Regions from separate parts of the Ensifer sp. 22521 genome, predicted to be linked through region 3. Evidence: riboswitches for the same ligand, from Rfam matches in the RefSeq annotation. Region 3 holds a riboswitch; each other region holds the start of a gene.
What was found. Region 3 has a riboswitch for cobalamin ahead of nrdH (glutaredoxin-like protein NrdH). Riboswitches for the same ligand answer to the same signal wherever they lie in the genome.

Region 1 (2,257 bases), on a different contig from region 3:
TGGTCTTGATCAGCCGGCCGCGATGCGTCTCGATGCTTTGTTCGAATAGTTCGTGCAGGTCGGCCTGAAAGCGGGCGCAGGTACCCTCCTCGTCGGCCTGGGTAAGCAGCCCATAGCCGCAAACGTCGGCAATCATCACGGCGGCGAGCCTGCGTTCCATGTGCCTACCGGATAAACGAAGCCCCTCGGGTCGGTTGCGGGATGGTTCAGCGACCTTTGCACGTCCATAGGACGCGCGGCGCTGCAGTTTAACGCAACATCCGTCATTGCTAAAATATGTTCGTTCGCGATCTGCCATTCGCCTCATGTCCGGTGCGGCTTCGCGCTCGACAAATCGTCGCGCGACGCAAGTCGGCCGGGGAGGTGTCGCAAGCGTCGATTGACTTTGCGGCGCCCGCTTCCTAATCATCGGATGTTGGATGGTTCCCCCTTGTCGTGGCGATCGGGGGGAATAATTGGGAATGTGACGGATGGACCCAAATCGGGCATCCTTATCGCAGCCGACCCCGCGACTGTAGAACGGTCAGGGTTCGCCATCGGGCTCAAATTCAGAGCTGCCAGCCGGTTGCATGGGGCAATCGAGGCAGTGCGGAATCGAGCCGGAAAAGCCACTGGCGTGGCATCGTGATCAGCCGGGTTGGACGCCTCTTCTTCTACGAATCGTCCGCCTTTCACGAAGCCGCCCACAGCGCCGCGCGTCGGAGACGACGCGCAAAGGTTCGCTGTGGCACCGGAAAGCGCCGGGAAGGTGAGGCGGGCCGCTCGGGTCCTGACATCGGAACCTCGTCCATTCTGAGCGAGGCGATGTGGGGCCTCGTGACGCCGTGAGCCAGGAGACCTGCCACCCGACATGGGCATTCCGCCCGAGGAGACGTGTCGTCTCCAACGCCATCACGGAGGTTGTTTTGGCTCTCAGATACTTTCCCGAACGCGCCGCCGGCGCGTCGAACGGCTGTTGCCATCTGCCGCTGACCTTGGCGCGGTCGCGATGAGCAATCCCAGCGCCGGACCCGTTCTGGTCCTCGGCGGCGCCCGTTCCGGCAAGTCCAGCTTTTCCGAGAAGCTCGTCGAAGCGTCCGGTCTCGCCAAACATTATGTCGCCACCGGCCGCGCCTGGGACGACGAAATGCGCGCGCGCATCGACCATCACAAGATGCGCCGCGGCGAAGGCTGGACGACGCATGAGGAGCCGGTCGATCTCGTCGGCATCCTCAGTCGCATCGATAATCCCGATCACGTCGTGCTGATCGACTGCCTGACGCTGTGGGTCACCAATCTCATGCTCGAGGAGCGCGACATCGAGGCGGAGTTCGCAGCGCTCGCCGCCTACCTGCCGCAGGCGCAGGCGCGCCTCGTTTTCGTTTCCAACGAGGTCGGCCTCGGCATTGTGCCCGAGAACCGCATGGCGCGCGAGTTTCGCGACCATGCCGGCCGGCTTCACCAGATCGTTGCGGAGAAATCCGCTGAAGTTTACTTTGTCGCGGCCGGTTTGCCGCTGAAAATGAAGGGTTGAATAATGACCACTGCGAGAACCAGCCACGGCAAGATCCCGGCGACTGTCATCACCGGCTTCCTCGGCGCCGGCAAGACGACGATGATCCGCAATCTGTTGCAGAACGCCGACGGCAAGCGCATCGCGCTGATCATCAACGAGTTCGGCGATCTCGGCGTCGACGGCGACGTCTTGAAGGGCTGCGGTGCGGAGGCCTGCACCGAGGACGACATCATCGAACTTACCAATGGCTGCATCTGCTGCACCGTGGCCGATGATTTCATCCCGACCATGACCAAGCTGCTCGAGCGCGAAAACCGCCCGGACCATATCATCATCGAGACCTCGGGCCTGGCTTTGCCGCAGCCGCTGATCGCCGCCTTCAACTGGCCGGATATCCGCAGTGAAGTCACCGTCGATGGCGTCGTCACCGTGGTCGACAGCGCTGCCGTTGCCGCCGGCCGCTTTGCCGACGACCATGACAAGGTCGATGCGCTGCGCGTCGAGGACGACAATCTCGACCATGAAAGCCCGATCGAGGAACTGTTCGAGGATCAGCTGACCGCTGCCGACCTCATAGTGCTCAACAAGACCGATCTGATCGACGCGTCCGGCCTCAAGGCGGTACGCGACGAGGTTTCCTCGCGCACCAGCCGCAAGCCGACCATGATCGAGGCGAAGAACGGCGAGGTGGCCGCCGCCATCCTGCTCGGCCTCGGCGTCGGCACCGAAAGCGATATCGCCAACCGCAAGTCGCATCACGAG
Region 2 (2,257 bases), on a different contig from region 3:
CCGGCTTTTGCGCGCAGTGGGGGCTGATGAGCGCTGCGCGGCACCGGTCCGAAAGCGTCGGGCCGGGCGGTCGTGCGAAGGCAAGTTCGAGAGGGTGGCGGCGCGCCGGTCCCGATGAAGGTACACGGTCCCACCACGGCGGATTTCGCCGGCTATTCAACTCTGGCGTTGTATTTTTATGTTATCGCATAACGGATGGACATGACGAAACGCCGCATGTCGATGGACCCGGAGCACATGCCCCGCAGTTGCTTCATCCGCGCGCCGCGAAGCTTGAAGTGACGGGGGCGCTCATCCGTTCGTTTCACGAGCAAGGCCGGCAATTGCGGCCAGTCTTGCGCTCCGCTTCAGATGGCGACGCCTTCGAGTGCTATGATCCGTGTCCTGGCACAGCGCTCACGGATCGTCTTCAGGCGCTGATACTCCGGCGATTGGTACCAGGAGAGCAAGGCTTGCATGTCCGGGAACTCGAGGATGACGAGCCGGTGCGGTTCCCAGTCGCCTTCAAGCACCCGGGTTGCGCCACCGCGGCCGAGATAGCGCCCGCCATAGCGGGCCTCCGTCGCCGGCACCTCTCTTTTGTATTCCTCGAAGGTCGCTGCATCGGTGATATCGACATCGGCGATCAAATAGGCAGCCATGGCAGAGCTCCTTTCCCGACAAGCCAAGGAGCAAGGATACGCCGGTCGTCGCCGTCAGGCGAGACTCTCGCCCGCGGCGGCCGGCAGGGTGACTTAGGATCATTACCTTGTTGATTGTTGTTATGTTATTTTATAACAGTCAGTATATGACGAAACGCCGCATGTTGATAGATCCCGGCCGCCCGACCCCATCGGTTGTATCCGCTGCCGATTCATGCGAGGAAGAGCGCGATGGTGCTGCGTCCGCGACAATGCGGAGGCGGCTGAAAAGGGAACACGGAACGGACGACCCTGACGGGACCGAAACCGTGGCTGCCCCCGCAACTGTGAGCGGACAGCGCATTCACACCATGTCACTGGCCAATGGCCGGGAAGACGTGGATGCGCCGCGACCCGCGAGCCAGGAGACCTGCCATCGAACCGATCAACCACAACGGACGGGGTGTTCCGATGGAAAAGAACTGGCTTTCGCGCGACGGTCATCCGTCATCCTACCGCTTCGCCATCTCTTGCCGTCAGTCCGGCGGAGAGAGAAAATGGCTGAGCCGACTTCCCGACAGCATAAGATAACGGTCTGCACCGATTGCCGTTTTACCGGCGGCCCCTGCATGCCGGGCGCCGAGCTGATAAAGCGTCTTAACCGCAGCATTGCCGCGCTCGGCGAGCCGCTCGATCGTGATTTCTCGATTGCCGGCACGGTCTGCATGGCGGCATGTACGCGCCCCTGCACCATCGCCTTCCAGGCGACGGGCAAGGCGACCTATCTCTTTGGCGACATTTCGCCGGAAGAGGACATCGACGATCTCGTCCGCTTTGCCGCCACCTATGTGGAGCGCGGCGACGGCATGACGCGGGCTGCCGAACGGCCGCGCGGGCTGAAGGGCAAGACGCTCGCCCGCATCCCGGCGGCCATGCTCGTCTCCGAAGACGTTGCGGGCCATTTCCAATGAGCGCGACACGCATGCGCTCAAGCGCGTTTGGTGCGTCGGGGATGGACGCGTGGCGCTGCCGGGGTGGGATCAGACCATGACCTGCACCGCAACAGGAGCCGCCCTTCGCGTTAAGGGGCTTTGCTGGGGGCCGCGCCCGGGGCTGACCCTGGTCGACGACATGGACTTCGCGATCGAGGCGGGCAGCCGGCTTGCGATCCTCGGGCCGAACGGGGCCGGCAAGACCTCGCTCTTACGCTGCCTTTACCGGGCGGTGCAGCCGAATGCGGGCCGCATCGAGGTCGACGGCGTCGACCTGTGGTCGATTTCGGCGCGCGAAGCGGCGAAAACGATCGCCGTCGTGCTTCAGGAAATGCCCGGCGATTTTCCCTTCAGCGTGCGCGACGTGGTGATGATGGGCCGCATCCCGCGGCGGGAGGGGCTCAACGGCTGGACGGACACCGACCGCGAGCGGGTGCAGCATGCACTCTCCCATCTCGATCTCGCCCATCTGGCCGGCCGCCAGTTCTCGACGCTCTCGGGCGGCGAGAAACAGCGGGTGCTGATTGCCCGGGCGCTTGCCCAGGAGCCGCGCATCATCATCCTCGATGAGCCGACCAACCATCTCGACATCCGCCACCAGCTCGAAATCCTCGAGCTGTTGCAGACGTTGAAGCTGACGATCGT
Region 3 (2,257 bases):
GCAGTGCGATCAACGATCCTTCATGCCCTGAACTGGGCCGGGAACGCGCTCAACCCGACCATCGACATCGATACGTTCAGCGAATTCCAGCTGAAGGATATCGGATTGACGCGGGATCACGAGACCGTCCGGGCGCACATCGGCGATATTGCCGATCCGTGGCATTGGCCGACGGACGGCAATCCGCGCAAGTCACCGCCCTCGTCGGAGCGGGATTGCGGCGACGCGCCGCAAATGGCAAGGGCTTCGCCTCGAGCCCAGCCCGGAGAAAACAAAGACGTAAGCATGTCGCTCTGCGATTGACGGAGCGCAGAGGCAAGAGACAGCGCAGTTGTCGTGATCTGCCACCTGCCAGCACGTGGACCGAATTCGGGAGAGATCCGGCGTGGCGTTTCTAAAAGCGACGTGCCGGAGCCTCTTCGCAAGTGATCGGCAACGGAGCGAGCGCCGGGCTCGAAGCCGAGAAGCTCTCCACCCACAGGTTTCGCCGCATCCCGTCGTTTACTCCTTGTTATCCACACGGCGAAAGAAATCACCTTCTCTCCCCGGCTTCAGGCACCTCGAACCTATTGACGCAGATTTGCGATGAACTACTATATCTAGTGTTCGAGGTTCTCTCGATTCGCAGGGATTGAGAGCTAAGACGGGAATACGGTGCGTCGGCGAGTTTTCGCCAGGCTATGCCGTAGCTGCCCCCGCAACTGTAGACGGCGAGCGACTGTCCGGAATTGGACCACTGAGGCATGAGGCCTCGGGAAGGTCGGGATGGAAGCTGAGACCCGTGAGCCAGGAGACCTGCCTCGAGCAATAAACGTCCACGGGCGGGGTGTCCGGAGGGGTTGAGTCCACTGCATGTTTCCTTAAATCGTCGCCGATTTAAGGATAAAAACATGCAGCAAATCGAAGTGCTACAGCGACCTTTGCGCGTCTGATAGGACGCACGGCGCTGTAGTGCGGCAGGATGAGCCTGCCTGATCGTCTCGACGTCTCCCCGGCAGCCTGTCGAAAGCTTCGGGGTGAAGTCATGCCCGCGTCATTGAAATTCTATCGCTCGCCAATCAAGAGGCGCGGTTTCCCGCGCAGCTGACGAAGAGGCATGCCCGGGCGTCCAGATCCGAGCGAGCCACAGCCATGACAGCCCTGCATTTCGCCGGATCGCGGCTGCGTGTCCGTGCACCTTCTCATGCTCTCATCCAGCCGACCAAACGAGGAAGAAATGAACGTTACCGTCTATAGCAAGCCCGCCTGCGTCCAATGCACCGCGACCTACCGGGCGCTCGATCGCCAGGGTGTCAACTACGAGGTCATTGATATCTCCATCGACCAGGACGCGCTCGAAACGGTCAAGGGCCTCGGTTACATGCAGCTTCCCGTCGTCGTCGCCGGACCCGAACACTGGGCGGGTTTTCGCCCCGACAAGATCAGCGCGCTTTCCTAGAGGAGACAGGCGGTGGGCCTGATCGTCTATTTTTCCAGCCGCTCGGAAAACACCCATCGCTTCGTCGAAAAGCTCGGCCTTCGCGCAGCGCGCATACCGCTCAAGGAAAGTAAGGCTTCGCTTACGGTTTCCGAGCCCTTCGTGCTGGTCGTGCCCACCTATTGCGGCGACGACGGCCGGGGTGCGGTGCCGAAACAGGTGATCCGCTTCCTCAACGATGCGGGCAACCGCTCTCACATCCGCGGCGTCATTGCCGCGGGCAACAGCAATTTCGGCGCGACCTATGGGATCGCCGGCGACGTCATCGCGGCCAAATGCCAGGTGCCCTACCTTTACCGGTTCGAGCTTCTCGGAACCGAGGAAGACGTCGCCAATGTCAGAAACGGGATGGAACGATTTTGGACGTCTCAACACTCGAACGCCCCCTGAAGGCGACGGAAGCGGCGCTGGACTATCATGCGCTGAACGCGATGCTGAACCTCTATGATGAAGAGGGGCGCATCCAGCTCGACAAGGACCGGCTGGCGGCGAAGCAGTATTTCCTCCAGCACGTCAACCAGAACACCGTCTTCTTCCATAACCTCAGGGAGAAGCTCGATTATCTGGTGACCGAGGGCTACTATGAACAGCAGGTGCTGGATCAGTATTCCTTCAATTTCGTCCGCGACCTCTACGACCACGCCTATGGGAAGAAGTTCCGCTTCCCGACCTTCCTTGGCGCGTTCAAATACTACACCTCCTATACGCTGAAGACCTTCGACGGAAAGCGCTACCTGGAGCGCTACGAGGATCGAGTCTGCATGGTGGCGATGACGCTGG

Region 1: another riboswitch for cobalamin. It lies ahead of cobU (bifunctional adenosylcobinamide kinase/adenosylcobinamide-phosphate guanylyltransferase); the one in region 3 lies ahead of nrdH (glutaredoxin-like protein NrdH).
Region 2: another riboswitch for cobalamin. It lies ahead of ACTJKE_RS25615 (DUF1636 family protein); the one in region 3 lies ahead of nrdH (glutaredoxin-like protein NrdH).

Annotation. Positions count from the first base shown of each region.
Region 1 is NZ_JBQENM010000019.1:37,253-39,509, reverse strand. It holds gene ACTJKE_RS25170 (adenylate/guanylate cyclase domain-containing protein) at 1-160, opposite strand, end outside; cobalamin riboswitch at 404-552, shown strand; gene cobU (bifunctional adenosylcobinamide kinase/adenosylcobinamide-phosphate guanylyltransferase) at 989-1,513, shown strand; gene cobW (cobalamin biosynthesis protein CobW) at 1,517-2,257, shown strand, end outside.
Region 2 is NZ_JBQENM010000019.1:118,378-120,634, reverse strand. It holds gene ACTJKE_RS25620 (DUF1330 domain-containing protein) at 348-641, opposite strand; cobalamin riboswitch at 857-1,072, shown strand; gene ACTJKE_RS25615 (DUF1636 family protein) at 1,178-1,591, shown strand; gene ACTJKE_RS25610 (ABC transporter ATP-binding protein) at 1,668-2,257, shown strand, end outside.
Region 3 is NZ_JBQENM010000003.1:112,469-114,725, forward strand. It holds gene ACTJKE_RS04625 (hypothetical protein) at 1-303, shown strand, start outside; cobalamin riboswitch at 593-817, shown strand; gene nrdH (glutaredoxin-like protein NrdH) at 1,217-1,438, shown strand; gene nrdI (class Ib ribonucleoside-diphosphate reductase assembly flavoprotein NrdI) at 1,451-1,867, shown strand; gene nrdE (class 1b ribonucleoside-diphosphate reductase subunit alpha) at 1,837-2,257, shown strand, end outside.